Regions from separate parts of the Halomonas sp. GT genome, predicted to be linked through region 2. Evidence: predicted binding sites of a transcription regulator. Region 2 holds the regulator's gene; each other region holds the start of a gene.
The links. The regulator PhoB, encoded in region 2, activates phosphate uptake and scavenging genes when phosphate is short. The targets are predictions, from matches to a motif close to TGTCATANNNNTGTCANA.

Region 1: the regulator PhoB is predicted to act here: its motif matches at 1,526-1,543, upstream of ppk1 (polyphosphate kinase 1).
Region 3: the regulator PhoB is predicted to act here: its motif matches at 2,026-2,043, upstream of B6A39_RS12995 (DUF6482 family protein).
Region 4: the regulator PhoB is predicted to act here: its motif matches at 2,162-2,179, upstream of B6A39_RS16395 (PhoX family protein).

What each region holds. Positions count from the first base shown of each region.
Region 1 is NZ_CP020562.1:3,338,296-3,342,450, forward strand. Features, by position in the region: gene elbB (isoprenoid biosynthesis glyoxalase ElbB) at 1-287, opposite strand, end outside; gene hemB (porphobilinogen synthase) at 496-1,503, shown strand; gene ppk1 (polyphosphate kinase 1) at 1,654-3,867, shown strand; gene B6A39_RS15190 (TolC family protein) at 4,001-4,155, opposite strand, start outside.
Region 2 is NZ_CP020562.1:4,028,240-4,032,394, reverse strand. Features, by position in the region: gene B6A39_RS18255 (chorismate--pyruvate lyase family protein) at 1-349, shown strand, start outside; gene ubiA (4-hydroxybenzoate octaprenyltransferase) at 384-1,274, shown strand; gene phoB (phosphate regulon transcriptional regulator PhoB) at 1,371-2,060, shown strand; gene phoR (phosphate regulon sensor histidine kinase PhoR) at 2,063-3,379, shown strand; gene B6A39_RS18235 (hypothetical protein) at 3,668-3,970, shown strand.
Region 3 is NZ_CP020562.1:2,815,418-2,819,572, forward strand. Features, by position in the region: gene B6A39_RS12985 (cryptochrome/photolyase family protein) at 1-1,244, shown strand, start outside; gene B6A39_RS12990 (thiol-disulfide oxidoreductase DCC family protein) at 1,241-1,639, shown strand; gene B6A39_RS12995 (DUF6482 family protein) at 1,672-1,974, opposite strand; gene B6A39_RS13000 (hypothetical protein) at 2,115-2,408, opposite strand; gene dnaB (replicative DNA helicase) at 2,475-3,863, opposite strand; gene rplI (50S ribosomal protein L9) at 4,138-4,155, opposite strand, start outside.
Region 4 is NZ_CP020562.1:3,609,254-3,613,408, forward strand. Features, by position in the region: gene B6A39_RS16395 (PhoX family protein) at 1-2,098, opposite strand, end outside; gene hemP (hemin uptake protein HemP) at 2,353-2,520, shown strand; gene B6A39_RS16405 (TonB-dependent receptor domain-containing protein) at 2,632-4,155, shown strand, end outside.

The DNA of each region.
Region 1 (4,155 bases), 690 kb from region 2:
CCACCAGGAACAATGACTGCATCAAAGTCGTCAGCATCTAGCTCAGTAATCGGGCTAATATCACCCCGAGCAAGGCGCGCCGATTCCTGCAGCACATTTCGCTGCTCCCCCTCGACAGGCTCTTGAGTTAAGTGATTAATTACATGGTGCTGAGCGACATCTGGCGCAAAGCAGCGATAGCCAATCCCCAATTGATCTAGGCGCAGCAGCGTTAGCGTTGTTTCATAGATTTCAGACCCATCAAAAACGCCGCAGCCTGCTAATACGATTGCTACCTGTTTGGTCATGCTTATCTCCTTATCGTAGCGCTTATTATCGCTGTTAAATCGTCGCCACTTAGCGTCGCTGAGTGACTCACTTTAGTCAGTCTATAAAGCCACTACAAGCCAGCTATCACAAGCCCGCTTTCGCTGCAGTGCAGGACTGATATACTCACGTTAAGCCTTTTAGGGCACCCACTATGCGATTGTCTATGCGATTGTTTGGAGAAAGCCGTTGAACACCTCTGCTCCCCGCCATTTCCCTGCTACCCGTCTTCGCCGTATGCGTCGCGACGATTTCTCCCGTCGCTTAATGCAGGAGTCGACGCTAACGCCCAGCGACTTGATTTTGCCGGTCTTTGTGCTGGAAGGCGAAAATCAACGCGAAGCGGTTGCCTCAATGCCCGGTGTCGAGCGTCTTTCGATTGACCTGCTAATTGAGCAGGCCCGCGAGGCCTACGCGCTGGGCATTCCTGCCCTGGCTCTCTTCCCTGTTATCGGTGCAGAGCAAAAAAGCGAGTTAGCAGAGGAGGCTTATAACGCGAGCGGCCTTGTCCAGCGCAGCGTACGGGCGCTAAAAGAAGCGCTACCTGAGCTTGGCATTATTACCGATGTCGCCCTTGACCCCTATACTAGTCATGGTCAGGACGGCATTCTCGATCAACACGGCTATGTGCAGAATGACCGCACAGTAGATACGCTACTTAAACAGGCGCTCTCCCACGCCGAGGCAGGTGCCGATGTCGTGGCGCCTTCCGATATGATGGATGGCCGCATCGGCGCCATCCGCCAAGTGTTAGAGCAAGAACACCTGCATAATGTGCGTATTATGGCGTATAGCGCTAAGTACGCCTCTAACTATTACGGCCCTTTCCGTGATGCGGTCGGCTCTGCCGCTAATCTTGGCAAAGCAGACAAACGCACCTATCAAATGGATCCTGCCAATAGTGATGAAGCGCTGCATGAAGTGGCTATGGATATCGCCGAAGGCGCTGATATGGTGATGGTAAAACCCGGCATGCCTTACTTAGATATCGTACGCCGTGTAAAAAGCGAGCTTCAAGTACCGACGTTCGCTTACCAAGTCAGCGGTGAGTACGCCATGCATCGCGCCGCTTTTGACAACGGCTGGCTTGAGGCCGAACCCGTCATTCTTGAGTCACTCATGTGCTTCAAGCGAGCAGGTGCCGATGGGATTTTGACCTATTTCGCGTTAGAAGCAGCACGCTTGCTACAGCGTTAGTTTCAGGGGTCAAACCTAATAAGATGACAAACCGGTGACACTTGTTTGTCATCTTTTCCCGGCATACTCCTATTAACAATAGTTATTAACGATAGTTATTAACATGAGCTATCACGCTATGATGAGTATGAACCACCACCGGGGGCAGCCATGGACGATCAATCAGCAGATTCCACGTCAGCATTTTCTAGCGAGTCAACAAACGCTGCAAACGAGACGGTAAGTGGCGAGGGAGAGGCTTTGCCATTGCGTATCAATCGTACCCCCACCGGAGTTCACGCGAAAGAGTCTCACTTGGAAGCGGATCTTGACGACCCGCAGCTTTACTTCAATCGCGAGCTTTCTCATTTGCAATTCAATATCCGGGTGCTTGAACAGGCCCTGGATGATGCGCATCCACTACTCAACCGGCTGATGTTTCTGCTGATATTTTCATCCAACATGGATGAGTTTTTCGAAATCAGAGTCGCCGGGCTTAAACACCAAATGGCGTTAGGTGACGATACCTCCGCTGCCGACGGCCGCTTACCCAAAGCCGTACTGGCAGAAATCTCGGATATCGCGCATCAGCAAATAACCCGTCAATATCAAATATTGAACGAAACACTGCTGCCCGCGTTGGAAGCTCAAGGGCTACGCTTTCGTCGTCGCGATCAATGGACCGACGAGCAAAAAGCCTGGGTTAAAGATTTCTTTGATAATGAGATCATGCCGGTCATTAGCCCCATTGGCTTAGACCCTTCCCACCCGTTCCCACGTTTGGTTAATAAAAGCCTCAATTTCATTGTTGAACTAGAAGGAAAGGACGCTTTTGGCCGCGCCGGTGGCATGGCAATACTTCCAGCGCCTCGCTCACTGCCTCGCTTGATGGCACTGCCTAAAGCACTGTGTGCAGAAGGTTTCTCTGAGTATATTTTCTTGTCATCGATGATTCATGCTCATGCAGAAGAACTTTTCCCCGGCATGCGTGTGCGCGGTTGTTATCAGTTCCGTCTGACCCGCAATGCCGATATGACCGTCGATCCAGAAGAGGTCTCAGACTTGGCCTCAGCACTACGAGGCGAGCTATTGGCCCGCCGTTATGGCAGCGGCGTACGGCTAGAGGTAGCAGACAACTGTCCAGATGACTTAATAAGTTTCTTGCTGCGCCAATTTGAGCTAGAAAGCAGCGATTTATACCGTGTTCAAGGGCCAGTAAATTTGACCCGCATGATGGCTGTACTCGGTGATGTTGACCGACCGGAACTGCTCTATCGCCCCTATTCGCCTAGCGTGCCAAAAGCATTGAAGGGTGGCAGCCTATTTAGCGCTATTGCCAAAAGCGATATTCTGCTTCATCACCCATTCCAGTCTTTTTCACCAATTGAAGACCTACTACGCGAGGCTGCCCGCGACCCGGACGTACTAGCAATCAAGCAGACGCTTTACCGTACTGGCGCAGACTCAACGATAGTGAGTGCCTTGGTCGATGCCGCCAGTCAAGGCAAAGAAGTTACCGTTGTTATCGAGCTGCGGGCGCGTTTTGATGAAGCCGACAACCTGCAACTGGCATCACGCTTGCAAGAAGCTGGCGCTATCGTTATTTATGGCATCATGGCGTATAAAACCCACGCCAAAATGTTGCATATCGTGCGGCGTGAAAAAGGCGAGCTTCGCCACTACGCACATTTAGGCACTGGCAACTACCACTCTAAAACTGCAAAGCTGTATACCGATTACAGCCTCCTGACTGCCAATAAAGCGCTTTGCGCCGACGTGCATAAGGTATTTCAGCAGCTTTCCGGCATGGGCCGTGCTCGCAAGATTGATACGCTGCTCCACGCCCCTTTTACGCTTCACGAGCGCTTAGTCGAAATGATTGACCGTGAAGCTCAGGTAGCACTTAAAGGTAAACGTGGCCACATTATTATTAAGTGCAATTCGCTAACAGAGCCCAAGCTAATCAAAGCACTTTATCGCGCTTCGCAAGCAGGCGTTGAGTGCGATTTGATTATTCGTGGCATGTGCTGTTTGAAACCCGGTATAGAAGGGGTGTCGGAAAATATCCGTGTCCGGTCGATTATTGGGCGTTTTTTAGAACATACCCGCGTTTTCCATTTTCACAATGACGGCAAACCTGAAACATGGTGTTCAAGCGCTGATTTTATGTCACGCAATATGTTCCACCGCGTAGAAACCTGCTTCCCGCTACTGGATAAAAAGCTTGCCACGCGGGTACGTAAAGATTTGGAGACCTACCTCGTCGATAACTGCCAAAGCTGGTTACTAAAAAGCGACGGTAGCTATCACCTTCAGGATCCCGGCAATGGCGACGCGATCAGCGCTCAGGAAACACTGCTCTATGCCTACGCATCAAAAAGCTAGCTGAGTAGAAAGGAGGGTTGAGGACGGTTAGCCATGATTGCCCTGCCGTATCAGCATGAGGAAGCACTCTTATAATGGATGGCATCAGCGACTCTACCGTTCTCACTGCGCTCAGCGCTGCATTTGATTCACATCACAATCGGGTCGGCACATCGCTGTTGGTGAGACGGCCGGTCGCAAAGGCAAGAGCTGTCGCGGCAGCGAAAGTGTCGGCAAAGGCTTGCTCATGGATCAAACGGACATCGTTTAGACCGATTTTTGACTGACTGACTTCAGACAGCGACGCGA
Region 2 (4,155 bases):
TATTAAGCCACGCTGCTATGCATGGCTGAGGGAAGTAGCGTTGTGTTTGGACGATAAGCCCTGGGTGGTAGCACGCTCGGTAGCGCCACTTAATCAATTACAAGGGAAGGGGTTAGATGGACTTGGCGAGCGCTCACTAGGTAGCTGGTTGTTTCAACAGCCTGACTTGGTGCGCGGGCCACTCTACGCCACCCGCCATCAGCCACGCTTTGTCGCTGAACAGTGCGCTTCTCTTTCAGACAGCGTATGGGGACGGCGCTCAGTGTTTCAACACAGTGGGTTATCGCTATTGGTACAGGAATATTTTTTATCCGCCATGGCAGATGATCTTGGCCTGCCTTCGCGCTAGGCTATCGTCAGCGTTTTCTTTTTGAGAGGTAAGCATGGACCGTTCTCTGTTGAGGCCAACGGGATGGGCTCGAGTGGCTGATTTTTTACATTTAATGCGATTGGATCGCCCAATTGGTACTTGGCTATTGATGTGGCCCACCTTATGGGCGCTGTGGATAGCGGCAGAAGGCGTGCCTGGCCGGAATGTTCTACTGATCTTTATTGCTGGTGTGTACGTTATGCGCGCCGCGGGCTGTGTGGTCAATGATTACGCTGACCGCCATTTCGATGGCCATGTAAAGCGCACTAAGCAGCGTCCGCTAGCCACTGGGCGTATCAGTGAAACCGAGGCACAGCTGCTGTTTATAGCGCTGGTAGCTATTGCTTTCATTTTAGTGCTATTGACCAACTGGTTTACGGTGCTGTTGTCGATAGGCGGTGTTGTATTAGCGTTCATTTACCCCTTTATGAAGCGCTACACCCATTTCCCTCAGGTGGTGTTGGGGGCTGCGTTCTCTTGGGCGATCCCCATGGCATTCGGTGCGGTATTGGGTCATGTCCCGTTTGAAGCATGGTTATTGTTTAGCGCGAATGTGTTGTGGACCGTTGCCTACGATACCCAATACGCCATGGTCGACCGCGATGATGATCTTAAAATTGGTATTAAATCTACCGCGGTGCTGTTTGGTAGCGCTGACCGTCTGATAATTGGTGTGCTACAAGTGGCAACACTGGGACTGCTTGCCTGGGTAGGGTGGCGTGTTGGTTTAGGGGGATTTTTCTGGCTTGGGCTAGCCGCTATGGCCGCCACGTTTGTCCACCAACAACGGTTACTGATTGGTCGTGAGCGTGGCCGCTGCTTCCAGGCATTTCTTAATAATCACTGGTCTGGTTTGTTAATTTTTGCAGGTATTGCACTAAGTTGGTGGCCAATAACTGGCTAAATATCCTCTATGTCATAGAATTGTCATCTAGTCATGGTGTTATCGTCACTGACATGTCTTTGATTTACCTTTCATTGAACACCGTGAGGCCCTGGAATGACCGCCAAGACCGTTTTGATTGTCGATGATGAAGCGCCTATCCGCGAGATGATCGCAGTGGCGCTGGAAATGGCTGACTATCGCGTGCTTGAAGCGGATAACGCCCAGGATGCCCACGCGATGATGGTTGACCACCAGCCAGATCTACTTTTGCTGGACTGGATGATGCCAGGTACCAGCGGTATTGAGCTTGCAAGGCGCTTAAAGCGCGAAGAAGCTACTGCCGAAGTGCCTATCATTATGTTAACCGCTAAAGGCGAAGAAGATAATAAAATTCAGGGGCTTGAGGCTGGAGCGGATGACTATATCACCAAGCCTTTCTCTCCCCGTGAACTGGTAGCGCGCTTAAAAGCGGTATTGCGACGTACCACCCCTCGTGGCGTCGAAGATCCTATCGAGATTAATGGTTTGCTATTAGATCCCGTGAGTCACCGTGTAAGTGCTTACGGCAAGGCATTGGAAATGGGGCCTACTGAATATCGTTTGCTGCAATTTTTCATGACGCACCAAGAACGTGCCTATACGCGTAGCCAATTGCTCGATCAAGTGTGGGGCGGTAACGTATATGTTGAGGAGCGGACAGTAGATGTTCATATCCGACGTCTACGTAAGGCCTTAGGGGAAGCTCACCAGAGTCTCATTCAAACGGTGAGAGGCACTGGGTACCGTTTTTCCGCGCGGGTGTAACGGTGCGCTTGTGGAGCCGAGAATTATGGCGGATTGCATGGTTAGCTGCCCTGGGGGCTTGTCTCGGATGGTTGCTAGGTATGTCAGGGCTTGGGTTTGCTGCAGGCCTTGCCGTTTGCTTGGTTTATCAACTGCGCCAACTGCGCGCACTCTTTAAGTGGTTAACGCTCCACCCTCATGATGAACCCCCTGCTGCAAGCGGTATGTGGGGCGAACTTTTTGATCGCTTGTATCGCTATCAAAAGAGTCAACGGATTACCCAGAATCGATTGCGTGCCACCCTTGCGCGTATTCAGGAATCATCCGAAGCAATGCGTGACAGTGTTGTCATGCTAGATCGGCATGGTGACTTAGAATGGTGGAATAGTGCCGCGACCGAAATGCTGGGGTTACAAACGGCCCACGACCGTGGCCAGCATATTACCAACCTGCTTCGTGATCCTCGATTTATCAGCTACTTTAACGCACGTAAATACGGTGAGCCGCTAACGTTAACGTCGCCCATCGATGAACGTCGTATCCTGCAATATCAAATTACACTCTATGGTGATGATGAACGCTTGGTAATGGCGCGAGACATTACCCGTTTGCATCGCCTAGAGCAGATGCGTCGTGATTTTGTCGCCAATGTTTCCCATGAGCTGCGCACACCGCTAACAGTACTGACGGGTTATTTAGAAACTTACGGCGACTTGAAAGAGCAACTTCCACCACGTTTAGGGCGAGGTATCGCTCAGATGGAAGAGCAGACGAAGCGTATGCAAAACTTAGTCAATGATCTGCTACTGCTCTCTCGATTAGAAATTGACCAAGGAGGCGAGGATCATCATGCGCTGGTGTTAGGGCCAATGCTCGACAGTATTCGACGCGATGCGCTAGCGCTCTCTAATCAACAGCACAATGTCCAAGTCGTGCTTGAAAGTGATGCGCGGCTCATTGGCAGCGAGCAAGAACTGCATAGTGCTATTTCTAATCTTGTCTTTAATGCCGTGCGTTATACCCCGGAGGGTAGTCAGATAACGCTTCGCTGGAAGTCCATGCCGGAGGGCAGTGCTTGTATTGAGGTCGACGACGACGGCGAAGGAATAGACCCTGTCCACATTCCGCGTTTAACCGAGCGTTTTTATCGTGTTGATAAAGGTCGCAGTACGGCTACCGGTGGAACGGGCCTTGGTCTAGCGATTGTGAAACATGTGTTGCTGAGACATGATGCACTGCTACAAATTGAATCCCACCCTGGCGAAGGGGCTCTCTTTCGCTGTGTTTTTCCGGCATCACGCGTTGTCGAAAGCGAGTCCATACCGCGTAATGCTGTCTAGATATAGATATTGTATAAGTGTGTCACGGTGTCATATAAGTATGGTCAAATAATGCTCATGTGCCATTTGTAGCCACTTTTCCTGCCTAAATTGAAAGATTCTAAGCGTCTTATTTATTTTTTAAAAAAATATAAATTAATGTTTATTAACGTTTTTTTATTATTTTTTATTTTTTGGCATGGCGTCTGCATTATTTTAGGTAAGAGAGAAAACCACAGGAACTGGTAAGCCGAAAGGCAGTCTTTCTTACCATTTAGCAGTATTGAACAGCGATCGAGGAGATGGAATATGATGTCCAAGGAATTACTCAAGAAAGCTGGTATTTTAAGTGTAGCGTTTGGTCTGGTTGCTAGCCCTGCGGTATTTGCTCAAGAGCCAGCGGATCCAGCAAACAATATTTCCCCAGATGAACAGCCTGTCGATTCTCAGCCTGAAAGCACAACAGGTTCGAGTGATTATGACAGCCAAGATTTGACCCATGACGAAGGCGATAACGCCAGCGACATGGAGCCAAGCTCAACGAATCATGGCGATTCAGATGCTGGCTATGACAGCACTGATGAGTTGCCTGAAGAAAATAGCGGCATGTAACATTAACTTTGGTTACATATCTTTTCAAAAGGTATTAAAACTCTTACGCTTATGGATGAGCTATTCAGAGGCAAGGATGTCAAATCGCATGGATGCTCCTAGATTCAAGGACTGAATCTTTCGACGGTCAACACGCTAGTTAGGGTTAATTCCAAGGTTGGAGTCCCTCAAACGGATAGGAAGCT
Region 3 (4,155 bases), 1.2 Mb from region 2:
TGCAGCAGCGCCAAGCAGCCACCCTACCCTGGAAAGTGATCGAAGATGATCGCTTTTTCACCTCACCTGATGACTTTGCCAACTGGGCTAAAGGACGTAAACAGCTTCGTCTGGAGTATTTCTATCGGGAGCAGCGCAAACGAACTGGGCTACTGATGGAAGGTGATACACCTGCAGAAGGGAAATGGAACTTTGACCATGACAACCGTGAGCCAATGAAAGCAACGCTCAGCTTTCCATCGCTTCCCACCCACCGTCAAGATGCACTAACCCAGGAAGCGCTCACTGATGCCAAGCATCATTTTAGCGAACACATGGGGTCTCTGGATAACTTCAACCTCCCCGTTACCCGTCGACAGGCGCTAGTGGATTTAAACCACTTCCTTGATCATGGACTAGCCGACTTTGGGCGCTACCAAGATGCGATTAGCGATGAAGAGCCGTTCCTTTTTCACTCCAGACTATCGGCGGCACTCAATATCGGCCTGCTTACACCTCATGAAGTCTGTGAGGCCGCTGAGCAGCGCTATCTAGCAGGTCATGCGCCTATCAATGCAGTCGAAGGATTCATTCGTCAAATACTGGGTTGGCGAGAGTATGTTCGAGGGCTTTATTGGACACAAATGCCGACTTACAAGCGAGAGAACCGGCTTGGCTTTGAGCGAGAATTGCCAGCATTTTACTGGGATGGCAATACCGATATGCGCTGCTTACAGCGCGCTATCCAAATGACTATCGAAAACAGCTACGCTCATCATATTCAGCGCTTGATGGTAACTGGCAACTTTGCCCTGCTGTGCGGTGTTAAGCCTGAAGCACTTTGCGACTGGTATCTAGCAGTGTATGCCGACGCCTGCGAATGGGTGGAGCTGCCTAACACTCTGGGTATGGTGCTGCATGCTGACGGCGGTCTAATGGGCTCCAAACCTTATTGCGCCTCCGGCAAATATATCGACAAGATGTCTGACCATTGCCAGCACTGTCGCTATTCCCCGAAACAAGTAACTGGTCCAAAAGCGTGCCCATTTAACAGCCTTTACTGGCATTTTCTGGAAACCAACGCTGAACAGCTGAACCGCAACCCACGCATGAAACTGATCTATGGGTCACTCTCTCGCATGAAAGACGAAAAGCGTGACGCGATGCGTCAGCAGGCTGAACAATTTCTTGCCTCGCTACCCACCAGTCCAGGCTACGGCCAGACCTCCCACACACAAGGCTATCTATCAAAGGGTACTCAATGAGCCGTTTCTCTACGCTTCACGCAACGTCACCTGTCACGCTATATCACGATGGCCACTGTCCTTTTTGTCGCGTGGAAGTCGCGTGGCTTGCAAAGCATCGCCATCAAGAACGTGTCGCTCTAGTGGATATTCAGAGTCGTGATTTCAATGCAGCCGATGTAGGACGCAGGTTTGACGACATGATGGGGCTACTGCATGTCAAAGATAACCAAGGGAATTGGTATATCGGGATGGATGCCAGCCGGGCCCTCTATGCAGTACTGGGCTACCGGTGGCTAGTGTGGCTTTCTTGCTTACCAGGCCTGCGAGGAATAATGGATGCAGGCTATCGTTTTTTTGCCCGTCGCCGTGTGCGGCTAGGACAATGGTGGGAGAAGCGTCACGCTAACAAGTGAGGACGCCATAAGGTACCGAAACGTTTGTAGTGTTAAAACACTAAGGGCATACGTGACGTTAATGGCGAGCTGTAATGAGCATCGCGCCCAATCACTTCATCCTGGGGCACATGCTGCACTAAGTAAGCGCGATGAATCCCTGCGCGTTTTAGCTCAAGATAAACATCATCTAGCGAGCGGAACAGCATTGGCTTACCACGCTGCGTCAACATATGCCGCTCGCCCTCTACATCTTCAAGCTCTACTTGATAAAAACGGCTGCCCGAATGCGTTATAACGCGTATTTCAAAATTGTCGTGACCCGCAACAAATTGCTTCAGTTCTTTTAGTTCCATGGTTCCCTCCTATGATTGTTCATCATCATGGGGCACAGCATGACGATACCCCATGACAATTTTATTACCTTGGCACTAACTGCCTAAGACGGCAACTTCACAAAAGAGTTCCTGACCAAAACGTCAACTTATTCGTCGAATTATTGATACTCAGAGGGGTCGATTGCTTTACCTAACGAGTTACGATCTATCCAGTTACCGCCTTTAGTTTCCTTGTAACGGAAAACCACTTTATCGCCCACCGTTACCGGCAGTTCTGAATCTTCAGTTTGATAGCTATATTTTTCCCCTTCGACTACCAGGAAGTAACGGTAGAGGTCAGGCATTCCCAACCACTCTTTAAATGGCCCTTCTCGCTCTAGTGACTGTAGCTCCCCGCGGCCTTCCAGCTTAGGAAGACGCTTACGGTTACCACGTCTAAAACCACCTGCCATTTGCTACTCCTGTCTATCTGCTTCGTCGAGGAGGAGCATTATACGTTCTCCCCCCTAACGCTCAAGTTAATCGCCGAACGCTTCGCCATAGCTATCGGGCGCAAGGTCTTCAAAGCGTGTGTATTTACCAATAAATGCCATATGTACCGTACCGATAGGCCCGTTACGCTGTTTACCAATAATAAGCTCGGCAATCCCCTGGTTATCAGGATTGTCAGGGTTATACACCTCATCTCGGTAAACAAACGCAATAACGTCGGCATCCTGCTCAATCGCACCGGACTCCCGCAAATCCGACATGACAGGACGCTTATTGGGACGCTGCTCCAACGACCGGTTAAGCTGTGAAAGTGCTACAACAGGACATTGAAACTCTTTTGCCAGCCCTTTCAGCGAGCGGGATATCTCTGATATCTCACCGGTACGGTTTTCAGAGAAGCCAGGAATCTGCATTAGCTGCAGATAGTCAATCATGATGAGCGCCATATTGCCGTGCTCACGCACCACTCTACGCAGGCGGGAGCGCATTTCATTAGGTGAAAGCGCCGCAGTATCATCTATAAATAGCTGCTTGTCTTTGAGCAGATTGACTGCAGACGTTAGTCGCGGCCAATCTTCATCTTCCAACTGCCCCGAACGCACGCGGGTTTGATCAATCCGACCCAACGAAGAGAGCATACGCAGCATTAGAGATTCTGCGGGCATCTCCATGGAGAACACCATCACCGGCTTATCGCTAGCAATAACCGCGTGTTCGACTAGATTCATGGCAAAAGTGGTTTTACCCATTGATGGGCGGCCCGCAATAATCACCAAATCTGAGGGCTGTAAGCCTGAGGTCATTTCATCGAGGTCACGAAACCCCGAGGAGAGACCTGTCATTTCACCTTTTAGATTGAACAGCTCATCAATGCGATCAACGGCTTTGGTCAGCAGTTCGCTCATTCCGATAGGCCCACCGGTTTTCGGTCGCTCTTCAGCAATCTGAAATACTAATCGCTCAGCTTCGTTAAGCAGCTCATCAGCAGGCCGGCCCTGCGGGGAAAACGCCCCATCAGCAATTTGATTGGCCGCACGGATTAATTTACGCAGCGTTGCCCGCTCGCGAACGATATCGGCATAAGCGCGAATATTACTGGCAGAAGGCGTATTGCGGGCCAGCTCAGCTAAGAATGCTAAACCACCCACAGTATCCAACTGGTCACGCGCTTCTAATGCCTCTGACAGCGTTATAACGTCCAACGGCTGTCCAGATTCAGCCAAATGAATCATCACATTGAACACCAAGCGATGCTCATAGCGGTAAAAATCATCCGCCACTAACCGTTCCGAGACATTGTCCCAGGCTTGGTTATCCAACATTAGCCCACCTAGCACCGACTGCTCCGCCTCAAGAGAGTGCGGCGGCAGCTTTATCGCTGCCGTTTCCTGATCAGCAGAAGGCTGGTCCTGCATAGTGAGCTCCTTAATCATAAAGCGTAGCCAATAACGATGACTATCTTAGCGGGACAATCTCAAACCCACCATAAGCGACCTATCTACGCAAAGCGACGTTCAAAAAAATTCGACCCACACCTCAAACATTTTTGACCGTGCTTAGAGCGACATAGATTAAAAAGACATGCGGTTTGAATGACCAAGATCTTAAATGGTAAAGATCTTAAACCTTAAATGACAAAGGGCGCGGGAAGACCCGCGCCCTTCGAGGCGTCAGCGTTGGCGAGAGCGTTTACTCTGCGACAACAAC
Region 4 (4,155 bases), 420 kb from region 2:
TAACAACGGTAGATGCCCGAGGACGTACTTGGCCACTGGTCTCAGTGGTAGCATCTTGGGTCAGTGCGCCACCATCCGCGGGCCAGTTGCCGGGGTGCTGAATATTGATAAACAGCGCCGTTTTATCTGGCGTCGCAAAAATACCGGTCACTTCACAGCCGTTCGGCCCAACAGCGAAGCGTTTAAGTTGCTGTTGATTGCTGTTGTTAATCACCGGACCGGTACCCTGAAGCTCGTCTAGGCTGTTAGGTACCACGGCTAATAGCTGGTCGTTGGTGTGCTCGGTAATGCCTTCATAACCATTATCGGTCTGAATCCAGAGAATGCCCTGACCATCATCACGCTGGTCAAACCACAGACCATCGGGGCTGGCAAATTGGTTCATTTCAGTCAGGCCGGAATGATTGCCTTCATCATTAGTGGCGGCACCAAATACAAACACTTCCCAGCGAAAGGCATTCGGCAGGCGACTTTCACGCCAGCGGATAATGTGACCGGCTTCGTTATTAGCGCGTGGGTTAACGGCGTTGGCCGGGGCTGTCTCGTAGCCCACTCCTAGCTGAGCAATGTCATCGCCTTGATTGGTGAAAGTAGCCGCAACGGCATCTTCGCTACGCTTCGAATTATTGGTCAGCGTTAGATACACCTCGCCAGAGGAAGGATCCACGGTTGCCCACTCAGGGCGGTCCATCGGTGTCGCTCCCATTAGATCCGCTGCATCACAGGTGTTAATAATCACCCCAGCTAAATCATTCTCTGCCAACCCCAAAGCCGTTGCCAACGAGCGGCCATCGCGTGTTTGCGCGCTAGGCGTTAGTGGCAACCACTCACCGCTACCATCGGCATGGAAACGGGCCACATAGAGGGTGCCGTTATCCATATACTTACTACCAATAGCGAGACGGTCATACGCCTCGCCTGGGCGATTGGCATCGGCAGGATCCCAGGCAGCGTCAGAAACGTATTTATAGACGTACTCGTTACGTGCATCGTGACCAGAGTAATAAACCACCGGCTGACCGGCCTCTAGCTTGCCTAACCAACACCCTTCATGGCGGAAACGGCCTAGTGCTGTGCGCTTAACCGCGAGGGCATCACTATAGGGGTCGACTTCTACTTGGTAGCCAAAGGTGCGCGCTTCATTGCGGTAGTCATCTTCGGCACGCTCGCCCCGTGGCGTGATATCGAAACGGGCAAACTCATCATTTTCTTCAGAGGCATCACCCGCCGAGGTATCCCAACCATAGCGGCTTTTGTCGGTAGGAATACCTATCCGCGCGTCGTCCTGGAAAAGCTGGCCGTGATTAACAAACACATTGGGCCAGTTCTCTTCGCAGGCGATATAGGTGCCCCAGGGCGTTAACCCATTACCACAATTATTATTGGTGCCACGGGTTTGTGTACCCGCTGGTGAGAAGCGCGTTTTCACATAGTCACTGCCCGCCACTGGGCCTGCTATTTCCATTACCGTCGCGCTGGTAAGACGGCGGTTATAAGATGAACCTGGCACATGCGACCAATGGCCGTTAGCGTCTTTCTCAATTTCCACAATGGTAACGCCATGAGCATTGATTTCGGTGCGTGACTCCTCTGCCGGTCGTTTTCCCCTGGCATTTGTGGGGCCACCCTGGGGGGCCCAGAGCGCATCTTGTTCGATATATTCGTTGTTGAGTGCCAATAAAAATCGCCGCGAGGCGTTATCAGCATCCAAGGCAAAACCAGCCATTCCATCGTGGTTCATACCCACGCTAGCGGCTTGACGCTCGGCGGTCATTGGCTGGTCGGGCTGCCAGTTGTCACCAGCGCTCAACGGTGTTCCCCAAGGAACCAGCACTTGGGCAATATAGCCTTCAGGCACTACGACAGCATCCGTTAGCGATCCTTGAACCGCCTCAAACGCCAGCGTCAACGGCGTTTTTTGCGCCCCGTTTGAGGCCAATGCTTGAGCGGCACCGCCAAAGCCAAGCATTGAAGCAGCGGCCAAGCCTAGGCCGCCCCGCATTACCGCACGCCGCGAAACATGCTGCGCTAACACATCCGCAAAAGGCTGGTTGCTGCTCTGGTTAAACAGGCGATGATCTTCAATTTCCTTGCTCATAACGGTCCCCTTGTCACGGTTAACACGCGCTAGTTTTAAGTTAAGGAGACACTAATCAATTTAAATGACAGGGTAATGACGAGCACTCTACTGTTATATGAACGTTCATTAGCAAGCTTTCACCGACTATTAAACCTTTAGTGAAGCGTCTGCACGTTAGTTGAGAACGGTGGTTGAGAGTGATGGTTGTGAGCGAGGGGGAAGTCTGCTAAATTAATGCTAATAGTTATCATTACCACAGGACATAACCTCTCATGCAGCCTAGGAAAAAAGATGTTTCGCCAGAAGGCTCACCTAGCGCATCTCGCGAGGTGACAAGTCAGGCGCTGCTTGATCAAGACGGTCAGTTGGTTATTCACCATGAACAGCGACGCTATGTGCTGCGCCGCACGAAAAGCGGCAAGCTGATCCTAACAGCATAAACCTTTTAAAAATAACCACTTACCCACTACCACCCCTTTTAGCCAGCCAGGTAGCCCATCGCACCCAGCCAGCAACATTATCCATCACTTTCTGTTGGAACTGTCTGGCCCATGAAACCAACTCACACGTTAGGCTTTTGCCTTACCTTACTCCCTCTTCTACCTGCCCACGCCAATGAGTCGGACTTAGACCCCGTCACGGTCACAGGTACCCGAGCACCGACGGACCTGTCCCGCGCACCACTCATTATCGACATCATCGACCGCCAAGATGCAACGCTTGCCACCGCAAGCCGCGTTGAAGACGTGCTGAGTCGCCAGCCTGGCCTCCATGTGGCTGGCCAAGGACGCCGTAACGGCCAAACGCTGAGTATGCGTGGCTTCGGGAGAAATGGTGTACTGGTGCGTCTGGATGGCGTTCGCCAAGATATTTCTACCGGCCATGTGGGCAACTTTTTTCTAGACCCAGCGCTGATTCAAGAAGTGCAGATTGCCCGTGGCTCGCTTTCCAGTCTGTACGGTAGCAACGCCATGGGCGGCGTTGTTAGTTTTACCAGTGTAGAGGCCAGCGACTTATTAGCCCCAGGTGAAGATAGCGGTGCACGTCTTTCCCTAGGTGGGGCGACGGCTAACAACGAGCTACGCGGCAGCCTGACCGCGTTTGGCCGCCGCGACACAACTAATGGGCAAGTGGATGGGCTATTTTCTGTGGGCCGTAGCGAGTCAGGCGATATTCGTCGCGCGGGCGGTGATGAAGCAGTAGAAGATGCCAGCCTCAATAGCCTGCTTTTGAAAGGCGGCTGGAAACCAAGCGACGACCAACGGGTGTTTATTAGCTGGCAGCACTATGATGAGCGCGCCACCCAACCCGCTAATCCGCAGCAGCTATCAACCAGCGCTAGCAACCCATTACGCGACCGTGATGTTGAGAGCAATAACGTACAACTTGGCCACCGCTGGCAACCGAGTGGTGCCACTGAAATCACCTCGAAGCTTACCTTTAGCCAACAGGATATCGACGAGCCACAGGCTAGCCGTACCCTTGAGCGGATCGGCCTGCAGAGCGATGGCTATCACAGCATCGACCATGGCTGGCTTTCACAAACGCTAGTGTTTGGTGCAGAGCTGGAGCAGGCTCGCCAACGGCCTGACGGTGAAGCGAATGGTTTCCCTAAGGCTGATATCGATACCCAGTCGGCCTATCTTGATACCACGCTTACTGCGGGCCGCTATTTAGCAGAGGGCGGCGCGGGGCAGTTTGACGTCGGCATTGGCGCTCGCTATGACCGCTATGACGCCAGCGGTCAAAACGATGCCGACAGCGTGCACGACCAAGTGTCGCCGCGCTTCCGCCTTGCCTGGCGACCCGACGGCTCCTTGATGCTTTTCTCAGGCTACGCCGAAGCCTTCCGCGCGCCCAGCCTTTCCGAGCTTTACGCTAACGAGCGCCACTTTGCGGGGTTCTGTGCAGGACCGTTTTTCTGTACGCCCGACAACTACTGGATTCCCAACCCTAGCCTTTCCCCCGAAACCAGCCGCACATGGGAAAGCGGTGTGGTGTGGCATCAAGGCGACTGGCAGGCGCGCGCCAGCTACTTCGACACCCGTGCAGACGACTTCATCGACACTCAGGTC